DNA from 3 places in the Rossellomorea sp. KS-H15a genome. Region 3 is predicted to be linked to each of the others. Evidence: riboswitches for the same ligand, from Rfam matches in the RefSeq annotation. Region 3 holds a riboswitch; each other region holds the start of a gene.

Region 1 (5,771 bases), 2.1 Mb from region 3:
CGAAACCGATCGCCCCGTAAGCAAAGTCGTGCACCACACAAATATCATGCTTTGAAGCAAGTTCCACCGTGTCCTCGAAAAAGGATTTTGTGGCGGTAGCACCCGTTGGATTATTGGGGTAATTGAGGAACATTAATTTCGCCCTTTCCCATTCTTCACGGGAATGGACACGATAGTCCGGAAGAAACCCATTCTCCTCTTTCAACGGCATCTTGATCATACTGGCTTCTGCCAATGCGACCCCCGATACATAATCCGGATAACCTGGATCCGGGACAAATACTCCATCCCCGGGGTTCAATAAACATTGAGGGATCTCCACCAAACCTGCTTTTCCTCCAAAGAGAACCGCTACTTCGGTTTCGGGATCTATCTCCACACCGTATTCCCGCAAATAGAAAGCTGCAATCGCCTCCTTAAAGCTCGATAAACCACGAAATGGAGGATATTTATGGTTAGAAGGAGATTGAGCCGCTTCTGTTAGTTTTTCCACAATATGTGGAGGGGTCGGCTGATCTGGATTTCCCTGTCCCAAATTAATGACATCATGCCCCTCATTCACAACAGCATTCACAGTTCCTGCAAGGGAAGCGAAAAATTGTTCAGGTAATGATTCCAAGCGTTTTGCTTTTTCAAAGTGTTTCATACATTCACCCACTCATTTTTTTGAAAATTAATTACTTTCAAATTCTAGTCACAAATGATATAACGGAACATAAAGAATGTAAAGGAATAAATGACAAAAAGTACATACCGAGGTGAAGGTAATGATTCAAAAGGTGGGTCTCGCCCAGATGGATATTGTGTTTGGGAATCCTGAAGAAAACAAGATGAGAGTGGAACAGTGGGTCAAAAAAGCAAAGGAGGAGGGATGCGGTGTCGTCGTTCTTCCTGAACTCTGGACGACAGGTTATGATCTTACACGGATAGATGAGATCGCAGATGAGGGAGCCGAAGATTCTTCCTCCTTCCTGACTTCCCTGTCAAAAAAATATTCCATTCACATCATAGGAGGCTCTGTTGCCAATAAATCAACAGATGGAGTTAGAAATACACTATTGGTGGCTGATGCATATGGCGAGTTGGTGAAACGGTATTCAAAGCTTCACTTATTCAAACTAATGAATGAACATCATTACCTACTTCCCGGAGAGGAAGACGGGGCGTTCTCTCTTGATGATACGATGATGGCAGGACTCATATGTTACGACATCCGTTTCCCTGAATGGTTCAGGAAACATGTCATGATGGGAGCGAAGATTGTCTTTGTGGTGGCTGAATGGCCGGCTGCCAGAATGGATCACTGGGAGACCCTCTTAAGGGCACGTGCGATTGAAAATCAATGCTTTGTGATTGCATGCAACCGTGTGGGGAGTGACCCTGACAATGAATTTGGCGGCTCCTCCCTTATCATCAATCCATGGGGGGAAATCCTTGCAAAAGGAACCCAAAGTGAACAGTTGGTCACTGCTGAAATCAATTTGCAGGAAGTAGAAAAGGTCCGTAAACAAATTCCGATCTTTCAAGACCGGAGACCAAATTTTTATTAGAAGATATTAAAAAACCGTTGACATGGAAAATACTTCAATGGTACCATTCAATTCAAATGAACATTCAGAATTTTAATTAAATAGGACATACGCAACTCTTATCAAGAGCTGGCTGAGGGATTTGGCCCTATGAAGCCCAGCAACCGACCATAATACCGTTGTAAAACGGGGCGCTGTATGCGCCGGATGATCAATCCAGTAAGGCACGGTGCTAATTCCAACAGAAAGATCATCTTTCTGGGAGATAAGAGGCGAAGAAGATGACTCTTCAAGCCTCTTTCGAACATGGAAAGAGGCTTTTCTTATGCTGCGGAAAAGCCTCCCTAACACCCATTTTTCATAAGGTGCACTAAAAGGAGGAACGAAAATGGCAATCACTAAGCTCAATACGTACCAACCACTAACGGAACAGTCGGCCATCGCTATAGCCGTGAATGTAGGAATATTTGAAGACGGTTCACTTTTAACTTGTGAAGAAATCGGGGATGGGAACCTTAATCTCGTTTTTCATGTAGTTGAAAGGAATTCAGGTAAAGGAATCATCATCAAGCAAGCCCTCCCCTATGCAAAGGTTGTAGGTGAAAGCTGGCCACTTACGATCGAAAGGGCAAGGATTGAAGCGGGTGCCTTACACCTTCAGCGGTCATTTGTAGGCGATCTCGTACCGGAAGTGTATCATTCTGATCCATCCCTTGCCGTCACAGTGATGGAGGATTTAAGCAACCTCACCATCGCACGTACCGGCCTGCTCAATGGGAATAAGTATCCAAAGCTATCAGACGACATTGGTACATTTCTTGCAAATACACTGTACTTCACCTCTGATTATGCCCTTCATCCATTTAAGAAAAAAGAATATGTGAAAGAATTTTCTAATCCTGAGCTATGCAAAATCACGGAGGACCTAGTATTCACGGATCCTTTTTTCAACAGTGAAACGAATGAGTTTGAGGAGGAATTATCCGGGGATGTCCAGCAATTATGGGATGATTTCACTGTAAAACTCGAGGTCGCAAAACTTAAAAAAAGCTTCCTTACCGAAGGGGAAGCCCTGCTTCATGGAGATCTCCATACAGGCAGCATCTTTGTGGATGACGAACACACCAAAGTCATTGACCCGGAATTTGCTTTTTATGGGCCGATCGGTTTCGATATCGGTCAGTTTATTGCCAATCTTATTTTCCAAGTGATCGCGAATCCAGGTGAAAAGGAATTCATCCTCCACCATATCGAAAATACTTGGAACGTCTTCTCTGCTACTTTCTCCAGACATTGGAAGGAAAGTGGTGACGCCTATACGAAGGTGAATGGGTACCTTGAGTATGTATTGGAGAAGAGTTTTCAGGACAGCATCGGTTTTGCAGGATGCGAGTGTATAAGAAGGACAATCGGTCTTGCACATGTGGAAGACCTCGAGAGCATCGAAGATAAAGAACAAAGATTAAAGGCAAAACGAGCATGCCTCAACCTCGGAAAGAAATTGATTGTAAATCGGAAACACATTCTTTCCATTGAAGAGCTTCTGACTTTAGTACGGTCACATTCTGAATAATTAAAGGAGATACTCATGACACATACACCGACCATTCCAACTTCACTCGAGTGGCATGAAGATCATTTACTGATTCTTAATCAACAAAAGCTGCCGAACACTGTGGAATATTTGACGCTAACGGACATTACAGACTATTATGAAGCCATCGTTTCGCTTAAAGTGCGAGGCGCCCCGGCGATCGGGATCACAGCCGCCTATGGATTGGCACATGCTGCTTCTCATTATGAAACAGACAATCTGACAGAATTCAATCACCTTTTCAGGAAGGATAAAGAATACCTCGCTGATTCAAGGCCGACGGCAGTCAATCTGTTCTGGGCATTGAATCGGTTGGAACAAGTTCTTGCCCATGCACAATCCGTGAATGAAGCCAAGACCAATCTGCTTCATTCTGCCATTCAGATCCATACGGAGGATGAGGAAATATGCAGGATGATCGGTGAACACGCATTGGATGCATTGGATGACAAGAGGAAGATCATGACCATCTGTAATGCGGGATCCATTGCCACGGGTAAATATGGAACGGCACTTGCCCCCTTTCACCTAGGCAGGGAAAGGGGAATAGGGTTCCAAGTATTCGCCTGTGAGACACGCCCTGTCCTTCAGGGCGCCCGACTCACTGCCTGGGAGCTTCAGCAATCAGGAGTCGACGTGACCCTCATTACTGACAGCATGGCCGCTCATACAATAAAGGAGAAAGGTGTGGAAGCTGTGATTGTCGGAGCCGACCGGATTTCTGCGAACGGGGATACCGCGAACAAAATCGGTACGTCCATGCTTGCAATCCTATGCCATCATTACAATATACCATTCTACGTGGCTGCTCCTTCTTCTACATTCGATCTCACCTCGAGAACAGGTGACGATATCCCGATTGAAGAAAGAGGGCCAGACGAAATCACGATGATGGGTGGCTCTATGATCGCACCCGAAAACATTCATGTTTATAATCCCGCTTTTGATGTGACTTCCCATGAATTGATTACCGGCATCATCACCGAAAAAGGTGTGCTGTATCCACGTTTTCAAGAAAGCATTCAACGGATTATAAATCAGGCATAAATAGATTGAAAGAGAAGGAATTCACCCTTCTCTTTCATTTTTCATTCTGCTAGTTTTGTAGATGCCCACATTTCCTTCGGATTCACCTCATAAATGCCGTTTTCCCGATACATGAACTGATGGATGATGAACTCTCTCCTCAAGGTGGCGAAATCTTCATGGAATTGTAGAATGTACTCATTCAGCTCTTTTTCCTTATACTTTTCCCCCACCTTCAGACCTTCCACGAGGTGTTCAAGAATGAATAGTTTTTTCTTTTGTTGGGCGGGAATACTTTTGATCCGTCCATTTTTCTCCAGAAAATTGTTCTTCACCTTCTGTTTTTCCTTCACTAACTTCTCTGACATTGTCCTGTCCCCTTTCTCTTCTTGAGCAAACCTGTGCAGAACGTCCCCGTGATGACTTAATACTTTTTTATTCAAATGGTAGTAAACCGTGTTCTTCTCTTTCCGTGAATAAACAAGGTTGCACTCTTTCAGTTTCGTCAAATGATGGGAGATCGTTGGCGCAGTAAGTCCAAGCTTTCCTGCTATGGCCCCCACGTGCAAACTCTCTTCTGCCAATAAATAAACGATCTTGATGCGGGTCGCGTCCCCCATCGTTTTATGAAACGCGATCTGTTTGCTTAATTGCACCGTTCCACCTCCTACCTATTTAGATTATCATCTAATTAGATGATAATCTAAATAGAACAAATCATCAACTGTTATTTTCAGAATTTTCCCCTGCATGACCGTTTCGTGTCGCCAAAACCAAAAACAGGCATTCTCCACATGGAAAATGCCTGTTCCTGTTATTGTTCTAATGAGAGTAACGTTTCTTTTTTGTCTATCTGCTTTCCTGCATAACCGGTGAGTGTCTTATTTTTCCCAATGACACGGTGGCAAGGGATGATGACGGGAAAACGGTTGGCTTTATTCGCCTGCCCCACAGCCCGGACTGCTTTCGGTCTTTGAATGGCTTGTGCTACATCCTGATACGACCAGGTTTCGCCATAGGGTATTTCCTTGAGGATATTCCATACTTCTTTTTGGAACTCGGTCCCTTCGATTTTCAAAGGAAGATCAAATGCTCTTCTATCACCCTTAAAAAACTCCAGTATCTGTTCCTTTGCTCTAATCAAAATGGGATGATCCGTTTCGATGGACGCTTCTTCCTCCACGAACTGCACAGAAAGCAATTGAGTCGAATCGGCCGTAAGCTTTAGATTCCCGATGGGGCTGTCGATTACAATCGTATGAATGGTCATATTACAGGACTCCTTTATGATTTAGGCAGATAGATATGGAAAACGGTTCCTTCTCCAACGATGCTTTCAACCTGGACGCTGCCTTTATGTTCTTTAATAATCTTAAAGCTTACCATAAGCCCAAGTCCAGTCCCTCTTTCTTTTGTTGTATAAAAAGGTTCGCCGAGCTTCTTGATTTTATCCTTTGAGATTCCGCCTCCCTGGTCTTTAATTTCGATATGAATCAACCCGTCCTCGGTCTCCCCGATGCTGATGGAAATCACCCCTCCATCCGACATGACTTCAATTGCATTCTTAATGACATTGATGAATACCTGTTTTAACTGATTGGGTTCAGCTACTATGGTCGGGA
Region 2 (5,771 bases), 1.7 Mb from region 3:
AAGGAAAGTGGCGCGGAAATCGAGCAAAGGATGGCAATCGATCTTCCATATAGTAAAGATTCGACTCTCAGGTTGTTGGATGAGACGGATGACCTCAATCTTCCTACTATAGTGGAGGGGGAAAAACTGTCTTCGGACCGTGATATATTAGTGGATAAAGGTTTCGCCAAAGCCCATGGTGTGGCGATTGGAAATGAGGTTGAACTGGGAGGGGAAACGTTCCAGGTTGCAGGCTATATGGCGATTCCGGATTACATCTATCCATTAAAGGATGAATCGGGTTTCCTGAAAAATCCGGATGCATTCGGTGTCGCCGTCGTGAAACCATCTGTTTTATCAAAGTGGGAAAATCACCGGATTTACTATAGTATCCGTCTACCGGATGCTTCTCCGGAAGAACTGAAGAAGAGGATCAATCAAACGAATCAGATCATTAAATGGACGGATAAAAAAGATAATAACCGCATTTCCTTCATCAAAGGGGATATTGCCGGTGTCAAAAAGATGGGACAATTTCTTCCGATCGGTATTTTATTCATTAGTATGGTGATCATTCTTATATTATTGTGGCGCTTAATGAAGAAGGAATATGTACAGATCGGTACATTGTATGCCCTCGGCTACAGGAAAAGGGAAATTATCCGTCATTATCTTTCTTATGCCGGAATTCTTGCCACAACAGGAAGCGTGGTCGGTACGTTCTTTGGCTGGATATTCCTGCATCCATTGCTTTCCACTTTCGCGGCTTATTATAATCTGCCTGTACTGGATGTGAAACTGCATGTGGGTTATTTACTTGTGAGTATGTTTCTGCCACTTGTGCTGTTCATCCCGTTTACCTATTACTTGGTTCACCGTGTCTTGAAGATCCCGCCGGTGAGTTTGATAAAAGGTGGGGAACGAAAGGTCAAAGTGAAAAGGCTTGAGCGGTTGTTTAAAATGAAGAAGCTGCCGTTCCACCGGAAATTCGTGATCAGGGAAATCATGAGAAACCTTCCCAGGGCACTGTTTTTAATCATAGGTGTGATGTTTGCGACATTATTATTGTTGTTCGGATTCGTCACCAAGAATTCGATGGAGTACCTGGTGACATATCATTTTCAGCAAGTATATGACTATGAGTATAGCTATCTATTCAATGCTCCACAGACCATAGAGCCGGAATCGGGACAGGTGGGATCCGTGGCACCATTTACGACAGATGAGGAGAGTGTCATGATCACTGGCCTGAAGCCGGACAATACAGCCATTCGATTGCAGGACGGAAGCGGAGAAAGGCTGACATTCGATTCAGTGATCATGAATAAATCACTTTCAGATAAATTGGGGATTCAAGAGGGGGATTCAATTCATGTGACAAATGAATTGACGGACAAATCCTTTACTCTCACCATTGATCACATCGCTGAATCCTATCTTGGAAATATGATCTATATGCCACTCGATGAATTCAACCGATTAAATGATTATCCTTCGGGAAGTTATATGGAAATTTATTCAAACAAGGAACTCCACTTACCGGAAGATCAGATTGTCTCGATGACAAAGTCATCCGATACGATTGACGGTTTCAAGGAAATGATCAAGCCGTTGAACTATGGTGTGGTAGCGATTGCCCTTGTTGCTGCCATCATTGCGGTCATCATCATCTATATATTGATTTCATTATTAATCGAGGAAAATTCATTCAAAATTTCACTCATGAAAGTCATCGGCTACCGGGAGAAGTCGATCATGAACATGATGATCGGCTATAACATTTGGTTTATCATCCTTGGGTATGCGATAGGCATTCCCGTGACGATATTCTCGATTTCAGCCTTTATGAATTCCATCACTTCAGAAATGAATGTGACGATTCCTGTCAGGTTGGATTGGATGAGTGTCATTATCAGTTTCATCATCATGATCCTATCGTATTATGTTTCCCTGTGGCTGAATCGTCGGAAATTAAAAGGGATTTCAATGAAAGAAGCGATTAACCGGAGTACGGAATAGAAACTGTGGTTTGACGTTAAGCGGATAAAAGGGTCCGTGGCATTAAGATTGCCACGGACCCTTTTATCGATCATACGATTCCCTGACAAACCGGACAATGGTAAAGCCTTCTTGAAGAGGCCACCGTCTTCTCGATTTCGCTTCCACAGATGAAGCAAGATTCCCCTTCACGGTTAAAGACCCAGTGACGATAGCGGGATCGCTTCACACCTTTGGCTTTCAGTTTCTGTGCAAGGACGGGATCGTTAGTGATCCCCCCCGTTTCATACGATTGCTTTACTAAATCCATGATGGCATGGGCAGCTTTGTTTAATTGATCTTCCGTACAGTCTACAGGCCTTAGGGAAGGGTGTATGCCGGCAACAAACATAACTTCAGATCGCAAATAATTACCGATTCCGGCGACAAAGCCTTGATCAAGCAATAAAATCGACCATTTTCGGTTTCGGAATCTTTTATCTTTCATCCGCCCGACCAGCTCATCTACGGATACCTCTTCGCTTAAAAGGTCTGGACCGACTTTTGAGATGAATGGGTGAGATGGCACCTCTTCGTCCCTGAGAACCTCGATATCCGACGCACTATAGAGAAGGGCGGATTTTTTCTCGTTATGTAGGGCTAATCGGAGCTGACGATTTGTTTTAGGATAATTGTAGGTGTTTCTGATATACCATTTTCCGTAAAGTTGATTGTGGGAGTAGATGGTGTATCCATTATCAAAGCGGATGAGCATGGCTTTTCCTTTCGTATCGACTCTTCTTACGATAGACCCCTTCAGCAGATCTTCGTAGTCTTCTAAATGAGGGAAAGCAAAATAAACATCTTCCACTGTTTTATTTATAAGAGCACGCTCAACGTTATCGGCAGCTCTTCTGATTTCTGGACCTTCTGGCATGGCGGTTTCTCCTTTTTTACTTAGTTGTTCCCTTTTTATTCCTCAATGTAACCATTGGATGGGCTGGGCTATTCATCCGTTTCAGGGTATTGACATTATTCCGATATATTGATAAAGTTTTAAAAAATCAAAATATTTTCTTATCCAGAGAGGTGGAGGGACTGGCCCTTTGAAGCCTCAGCAACAGGTCTGCGAAGATACTGTGCTAATTCCAGCGGGTGATTCAAACCCTGATAGATAGGAGCAATCTTTTATTTGTCGGTGACGCACTCGTTCAGGGTGCGTTTTTTGTTTGTTCACTCATTCCTCAATTAACTTAGAAGGAAGGGTGTTTGTATGGAAAACGCAGGACAGAGTTTCAAAAGAAAGATGAAGACACGGCATTTAGTGATGCTGAGTCTTGGAGGGGTGATCGGAACCGGGCTTTTCTTGAGTTCGGGTTATACCATTCATCAGGCTGGTCCATTTGGGACCATCCTTGCATATTTAATCGGTGCGCTGGTGGTGTATCTCGTGATGCTGTGTTTAGGCGAGCTATCTGTCCATATGCCGGAGACCGGATCCTTTCATAGTTATGCTGCAAAATTCATTGGTCCGGGGACCGGTTATACAGTGGGCTGGTTATATTGGCTGACATGGACGGTGGCATTGGGGTCGGAGTTCACGGCGGCCGGCTTGATGATGCAGCGCTGGTTCCCTTCGATTAGTGTGTGGATTTGGAGCGCGGTCTTCGCTGCGTTGATTTTTTTCCTTAATGCATTGTCGGTGCGTTTTTTTGCTGAATCTGAATTTTGGTTTTCTTTAGTGAAAGTGATTGCGATTGTGGGGTTTATTGTGATTGGGGCAGGGGCGATCTTCGGGTTCATCCCCCTTGGTCATTCAGAGCCCGTTCCATTTTTCTCGAATATCACCGATTCAGGGTTATTTCCGAACGGGGCATTTGCCATCTTGATGACCATGCTTGCCGTGAATTTTGCTTTTTCAGGAACAGAACTGATCGGAGTAGCGGCGGGAGAAACAGAGAATCCATCCAGATCGATTCCTAAAGCCATCCGCACTACGCTTGTGAGATTGATTCTCTTTTATGTAGGGACGATTGTCGTATTATCTGCATTATTACCGAGCCAGTCAGCCGGTGTATTGGAAAGCCCTTTTGTCGCAGTGCTTGGACGGATTGGAATTCCTTTTGCCGCAGATATCATGAATTTTGTCATTATCACGGCTATCTTATCAGCGGCAAACTCAGGTCTGTATGCTTCCTCCAGAATGCTATGGTCTCTGGCTGATAAGCAAACGATCTCCCCGATTTTTGCCAAATTGACTGATAGGGGGATCCCTCTTAATGCGATTGTATGTAGCATGCTTGGAGGGGGACTGTCCTTGCTTTCAAGCATCATTGCACCGGGGACGGTCTACATCGTATTGGTTTCGGTCTCAGGTCTTGCCGTCGTGATCGTGTGGATGAGCATCAGTGCTGCCCAATTTCTATTTCGAAGACAATACATAAGGGAAGGAAACGATGTGAAAGACCTGGCCTATCGGACGCCGCTCTATCCACTGGTTCCCGTTACGTCATTTCTGCTTTGTCTCGCTTCCTGTATCGGCATTGCCTTTGATCCCACTCAGAGGATTGCCCTTTATTGCGGGATCCCGTTTATCGCCCTTTGCTATGGAAGTTATTATCTAACACAATACGTGAAGAAAAGAGGTACAGATCATGTCGAAGCAACTGAAGCTGAATCCCATTGAGGAGATTTTACAAACACATTCCCTGATGATTTTGGATGGAGCATTAGCCACAGAGCTGGAATCACATGGCTGTGATTTAAATGATCCCCTTTGGTCAGCCCGTGTACTCCTAGAAGAACCGGAAGCGATTCAGAAGGTTCATGCTGATTATTTCCGTGCGGGAGCCGATTGTGCGATTACAGCCAGCTACCAGGCATCGGTGGATGGTTTTCTGAAGCGTGGAATAGAGAAACCTGAAGCGCTGGAGTTAATTAAGAAAACAGTTACTCTTGCCAGACAGGCTCGGGATGAATTTTGGAAGGAAAAGAAGGTGAATTGGGATCGTCCGAAACCAATCGTCGCCGGTTCTGTAGGACCTTACGGGGCATACCTTGCTGACGGCTCTGAATATGTAGGGGACTATGGTGTAAGTGATCAACTTTTAGCAGATTTCCATTATCCGAGAATCAAGGCATTAGTGGAGGCGGGTGCTGATGTGCTGGCATTCGAAACCATCCCATCTTTCCAGGAAGCAAAAGTACTCGCTTCGCTTTTAAAAGAATTTCCGGAAACTTGGGCATGGCTGTCTTTTTCATTAAAGGATGGAGAGACGATAAGTGATGGAACGGGGATTGAAGAGTGCGCGCGTGTGTTCAATGATCATGAACAAATCGCTGCGATTGGTGTGAATTGTACACCGATTCCCGCGGCTAAGCTTGCGATGAGCGTACTAAACAAGCATACTGATAAGCCAATCATTGTGTACCCCAACTCAGGTGAAACGTACGAAGCTGAGACTAAAACGTGGAATGGGGAGGAAGCCTATTGTGCGTTTGATGAGGATTCAGTAGTTTTGTATGAAGCAGGAGCCCGTATCATTGGTGGTTGCTGCCGTACACATCCGGGGGATATTGAGGCGTTGGTGAAGAGGTGGAGGTAATCCATATGCTTACATGCAAAGGCCCAAGTGGTGAACCACTTGGGCCTTTGCATGATTATGGCTACTATTATTGAATAGAAAACCTCTCTTTGGCGAGATATAGGGGGTGGGTTACGTGCCCCTCCCACTATGGCAAGGCTCCCCTTCGTTCAATTAGTCGACCATTCCCACAATTCTTTCACAAATCTCATGGGTGATCAAAGAATCCTC
Region 3 (5,771 bases):
TTATCCATGGCCGATACAACCACCACCACGTCATGCCCTTTCTCCTTTTCCTTCAACGCATAACCTGCTACCCGTTTAATTCGATCCGCAGAACCTACAGAGGTTCCACCAAATTTCTGAACGACGATACTCAAGTGATCCCCCTACTTTCTATCAGATCTGTTGCTTTTTTAATAAAATCGTCAGGAAACCGCAATCCCTTCTTTCACTGCATTTTCAAGTGGGATTTCGTCCAGGATGGACACTGCCTGGATCTGTTCCTGTGATGTAAGAACTGATTCTATGTCCTCTTTCCTGCCTTCTACAAAGACATACAGGAAATCGCCAAGCTGAATGCGGTCTTTCAGTGTGAACAACGGAATCCACCTTTGATAGTCTTCATTTGCAGGAACACGTAAGACCCATTGGCCTGTGCTATCTTCCAGAACCTCTCCATTGTGTACTGCACTTTCAGGAGATGCCGTGTATTTCCCTTGAATCAGTGAAAGAAAGTCCTCCACCATGGCACTTCCTGTCGGACATTTACCGGCGCCTGGCCCAAGTAGTGTGATTCTTCCTACGAGACTCCCTTTTAATGAAATCGCATTTTCCACATCCTCCACCCCGTAGAAAGGATGGGTGTCGTGGACGAGGACCGGCTCTACTTCACCTTTGATCCGATTGAATCCGTCACGTTCCAATGAACCTACGTGTTTAAAGCGCAATCGGAAGGACTCGGCTGCCTGCAGCCATTCTGCCGTCAAGTGTGTGATCCCCCTGCGTCTGATATCCTTCCAATCCGGCTGTCTGCCAAAAGCGGTCTGACTCAAAATCAGCAATTTATAAAAGGCATCATATCCTTCGATGTCGCTCGTCGGATCCGCCTCTGCGTACCCCTTTTCCTGGGACTGCTTTAGAGCGGTCTCAAAGGAAAGACCCTTTTTTCTCATTTGGGACAAAATGAAGTTGGAAGTCCCATTCAATATGCCTTGGATGCTTTTGATTTCATTTACCTTCAGGAGCTGGCGGATCGTGCCGATGACCGGGATCCCTCCGGCTGTTGTCGCTTCGAAACCAACGGATACAGTGTGACGTTTTGCTTTCTCCATAAGGCTGGGGCCGAATTTAGCAAACATGACTTTATTGGCCGTGACGATGTGAATTCCCTTCTCCACCGCTTTCGATAAATACGTGTATCCCGGTTCTTCTCCTACAATCGCTTCAAAAATCACATGAAGATCCGGTATGTCGAGAATGTCCTTGAATTCTGTCGTAACCTTAATGGACGGATCAATTTCCCTTTGTTTAACCGGGTCCTTGATGAGAATCGCCCTCACCTTCACCTCTTTCCCGAGTGTTTCCTTCAACCTGTCCTGGTGAGTATCAATGGCTTCACAAACCCCTTGACCGACAGTTCCAAAGCCCAGTATCGCCACATTTATCGCTGACATCTTTTTAGCCTCCTTTTTGTCGTTTGTATCGCATTGCTTCTTTCTGAAGATCCACCGGGCATGGTGGAAAGAATGAGGGTATAAAGAAAAGCCCTCTTCTTGTAAGAAGAGGGCTTAGTGTGTATGCTCCTCCCCTTATCTTCCAGATTCACATGGAATCTGTAGGAATTGGCACCTTTACAGACTGATCCTGCAGGTTGCCGGGCTTCATCGGGCCTATCCCTCCGCCGCTCTTGATAAGAGATATAACGTTACGTTTTCACTTGATATTTGAGTATGAATTGGATTATATAGGTGATTCATTCCTCCGTCAATACCATTTTCGGTATTTTTAAAAAATTCTTTCTAATTTGTCAGACACCTAATTTCACATGGGTTTACTGTGATTTCCTTTGAAACATCCACCCTCTATGAATCTATTTTTGAAATTCAGGTTTTAACCTACACTGGCAGGGAAAACTAATCCATATCCATTTACTAGAAAGGAACCGTTTCAAACATGTTTAAAAAAATGCTCCCCCTTTCCATCAGAAAATATTTGCTCATGTCCAAACGTCAACGCATGCATGAAATCCGGCTGACCATATGGTATATGCCTTTCTTGTACATATGTCTTGCCGTACTGCTGGTAGCCATTACCCTATACTTGGATCTCTCATTGGAAATCTCACAGTATACGTTTGATCTATTAAGCATGGATGCCTCTGTCACCCGAATCCTTGTGAGCACCCTCATTGGTGGCGTTTTGACGCTCAGTGCCTTCACGCTTAACTCCCTCTTAGTCGTGTTGACGACGTTCAGTGGACAATTTTCGCCAAGGATGCTCTTGGATTTCATATCGGACAGGCAGACGCAGCACGCCCTCGGTATATTTAATGGCAGTTTTGTTTATGTCCTCCTTCTCTTTTTGTTTATCGGCAGTTCAAAGAAGGAGATGTTTGTCGCTGCACCCATGATGACGATCTGCCTTGCCTTTCTATCAGCCATCACCTTCATCTTCTTCATCAACCATGCGTCTACCTGGATGCAGGTCCATAATATCACGTACAATATGAAACAAGTTTCTGAAGTGATGATCCACCAGACACTGAAGAAAGATTTAGAAGCACATCGCACCACTGAAGATGGGGACATCATGGAGGAAGAGAAAAATAACATTCTTCATGTGAAGGCTAAACACTCCGGCTATATTCAATTAGTAGATTTCCAGGGAATGATTCAACTCGCACAGAAAGAGAATTTTGTCCTACAGCTTCATTATAAAGTGGGCGATTATGTACTTGCCGGGAATGAAGTTCTGAGCTTATGGGGGCCGAAGACAGACAATATCTTCACTGATTCATACCTGCAATTCATTGAAATGGGTCATAAAGAGACAGAAATCCAAGACCTGCAGATGGGGATCCACAAACTCGCAGAGGTGGCGATTAAATCCCTGGGGAATGACGATCCCAAAACGGCTTCGAACACGATCGACCAGATGGCCGATCTGATGCTGACGGTGGAGGATCAATTATCCTTCACACCCTATTTAATCGACCAAGATGAAAGGATACGGGTCATCCTCCAATCGGAACCATTTGATTATTATCTCTATCGTGGATTTGGTTATATTCGACACTATGCGAAAAACAATCACTTAATCATAACCGAAATCGTACGTGCACTGGCACTTTTAGCCGAATCCATCCAGCCTTCGAAGCACAAAGATCTTTGGGAATTCGCCTGCAACACCATCGATCATATCGAAAGGGAGGTCATTTACGAATTAGATAAAACCTTTCTTCTTCAAGAGGTTCATAAGCTTGCACGCCTCACCGGCCACTTCAGGGAATATAAAGAAATCGAAGATAAATTCTATCCGAACGCAAACAAAAATACGTAAAGAAGCTTCATTTCTCTCAGAGAGAAATGAAGCTTCTTTACGAGAGTCATATCCACGTTTCGACAATGCTGTCATCTTCCCCTTGAGCTTTCGGTACAACGGAGAATCTTTCAGGGATTTCACTTCTGACCGCTTCTAAAGTTGGTCTCATCAAAATGTTATGGGTCGGCTGGTTCACATCGAATAGTCTTGCTACAAACATGCCTTGATAATCTTTCGGACTCTGATAGATACAGATGATCGGCATTTTATAATCACTTAAGGCCACCTCATCGAATGACGAAATTAATCGATCCGGGTTTTCCATCCTATCTCTCCTTTACAGGGTATTGTGATTAGCTGTTAACGCATTCTTTTTCTTTAACCATTTTCCCATTGTAGAGCTTTTGAATATAGTAATTACACTCGGAGTATTGCCCTTCTTCCTTCAACAATGGGATGATGACATTCTCCATATATTGATAATATGCTTCTTCCCCTTCATGAACCCTGATACCAAGCATCGTAAATAGACACTCTTTGCAGGAATCTTTATTGGCGGTTGCATAACGGAGTCCTTCCTCTATTAACGTTTCCCATTTTTCAAGTACCGGCCCCTCTACATCCATGGAACTCTCAATATAGCCAAAAAGAATTCTGACATAGTCTTCTGTGGGTGACTCATGTTTCAATAATCCATAAGCGACCTGATAGGCATCCCGTGCTTTTCTATCCTGCATCAAGTCCCGATACAACCCACCTAAATTCAGATAAAGAATGGCTTTTCTTCCGTGATCATGCAGATTATCACAATGCTGAATCAACTCATCATATTTCTCTACTATTGACTCGAGAACTTCCTCACCATTTTTGCTTTCCGCAATCAACTGAATCGTAGCGGCATCAATACATCTTGTAAAATTAAATGTTTCTTTGAAATAATTCAAGGCCTGCTGACTATATCGCAAAGACCTGTCATACTGCCCTAATTCATGATAGCCAATGGACAGATGAAAGTATGATTCAGGATTGGAGTAGATATCCCGGTCTATTCTCCCCAAAAACATAATCGCAGATTGGGGATTCCCTTTCTCAAGCTCGTACATCCCCTTTATATGATAGTACAGCTGAAAGTCATAATCGGACATATGAAAGGATAGACGCTTATTAGAGAACTGACTTAAATAGAATCCAGCATCCTTAAGCATACCCTTCATCATAAAGTATCTTGCTTTCAATATCTTATATGTACCGTTCAAGGTTTCGATCTGGATTAACGGATTTTGTTCAATGGTCTCCTTCAATAACTCGACCTTCCCCTTTACCTGCTTGATCATGACATCATGCCACAATTCTAAATCTAATTGTAATTTTTTATATGTTTTTAACTCTTTCTCAATATTGATATGTAATCGTTGATTGAACAGATCGATTTTATCTTTCGTAATTTGTAAATGCCCACTTTCAATTTTACTAATATGGCCTGGAGTACAAATCCCTTCCCCCACTTGCTTCTGAGTCATACCTTTATAGATCCGATAGTATTTAATAAATGCCCCAATATTCATTATTTACCCCCCGTGGTGAATTAGTAGAAAAGCTTCCGTCTCAATAACTGGCCTATCGCTTTATCTTTTTTTATAGCGATATACGTTCTACTAATATTATACTAATAAATAATCGGGATGAAATTGGGGTTTTCTACAGGCATAAGAACCAGCAGGCAGTGACTTTATACCTACATTCATTCTCGCATTTCCGGTCCACACAAAAAAATTTCCGCCTTGCATTCTTTCATACCGAATCTTTTGTCAACAAAACGACCGTTCACTGAATAAATACCCAGGTCTTTTAACCTATTCTTTTTTCCCAACATGAGATTGTCATGGTTGTTATGTTGAAAAAGTGTTTTGATTCCTATCGCCTTTTATAAATAAAAAAACGACGCCTATGTGGCTTTCCTCTTTACAATTGATTTGAAGGCTGAATCGGTGGGTCGAGCTGAATATCCTTGTTACGATAAATCCTGGAAATAATAGACGATCCCATTAATCGGTTAATTTCTTTCGCCGGCAATTCCATCGACACCCCATTAAAAGCTGTCTTATAACGATGAGTGATCCGATAATCCACTTCGTTCTCTTCTAAAAAGGCATGCAGCTCTTTTTCAAACTCCCGATGACTATGTTCAACTTTTTCTTTGGCTGATTCCAGAGTCAGCTCCACTCCTTGTGCTTCTGCTTCCAAAACAGCTATTTTTGCAGGTTTGGTCTTGAATTCTATAATGATGGATACACCCTCCCCACTTGACAGGTCAAGTTCCGGATCCACCTTGATCAACGAATTCATTGTCTCCTTCACCGCCTCTTCATCTCCTTGTTTACCATTGTCCCCTTTATTCAAACAGCCTCCCAGGGCTATCAATGACAGTGCTAAAAGGGCTTTACAGTACCACTTCTTCATCGTCATTCAATCTC

What was found. Region 3 has a riboswitch for S-adenosylmethionine ahead of M1J35_RS22160 (homoserine dehydrogenase). Riboswitches for the same ligand answer to the same signal wherever they lie in the genome.
Region 1: it holds a riboswitch for S-adenosylmethionine, as region 3 does, so the genes downstream of both, mtnK (S-methyl-5-thioribose kinase) here and M1J35_RS22160 (homoserine dehydrogenase) in region 3, are expected to answer to the same signal.
Region 2: it holds a riboswitch for S-adenosylmethionine, as region 3 does, so the genes downstream of both, mmuP (S-methylmethionine permease) here and M1J35_RS22160 (homoserine dehydrogenase) in region 3, are expected to answer to the same signal.

Annotation. Positions count from the first base shown of each region.
Region 1 covers NZ_CP096886.1:2,154,228-2,159,998, reverse strand. The annotation lists gene M1J35_RS11070 (pyridoxal phosphate-dependent aminotransferase) at 1-646, opposite strand, end outside; gene M1J35_RS11065 (carbon-nitrogen family hydrolase) at 768-1,550, shown strand; SAM riboswitch class I at 1,646-1,801, shown strand; gene mtnK (S-methyl-5-thioribose kinase) at 1,918-3,102, shown strand; gene mtnA (S-methyl-5-thioribose-1-phosphate isomerase) at 3,118-4,170, shown strand; gene M1J35_RS11050 (DUF2087 domain-containing protein) at 4,212-4,805, opposite strand; gene M1J35_RS11045 (methylated-DNA--[protein]-cysteine S-methyltransferase) at 4,964-5,419, opposite strand; gene M1J35_RS11040 (PAS domain S-box protein) at 5,434-5,771, opposite strand, start outside.
Region 2 covers NZ_CP096886.1:1,590,839-1,596,609, forward strand. The annotation lists gene M1J35_RS08200 (ABC transporter permease) at 1-1,998, shown strand, start outside; gene nei (endonuclease VIII) at 2,069-2,893, opposite strand; SAM riboswitch class I at 3,031-3,137, shown strand; gene mmuP (S-methylmethionine permease) at 3,230-4,642, shown strand; gene mmuM (homocysteine S-methyltransferase) at 4,611-5,561, shown strand; gene M1J35_RS08220 (Gfo/Idh/MocA family protein) at 5,715-5,771, opposite strand, start outside.
Region 3 covers NZ_CP096886.1:4,301,265-4,307,035, forward strand. The annotation lists gene M1J35_RS22155 (aspartate kinase) at 1-134, opposite strand, end outside; gene M1J35_RS22160 (homoserine dehydrogenase) at 183-1,430, opposite strand; SAM riboswitch class I at 1,563-1,673, opposite strand; gene M1J35_RS22165 (DUF2254 domain-containing protein) at 1,975-3,315, shown strand; gene M1J35_RS22170 (hypothetical protein) at 3,362-3,622, opposite strand; gene M1J35_RS22175 (helix-turn-helix domain-containing protein) at 3,651-4,862, opposite strand; gene M1J35_RS22180 (protease inhibitor I9 family protein) at 5,260-5,757, opposite strand.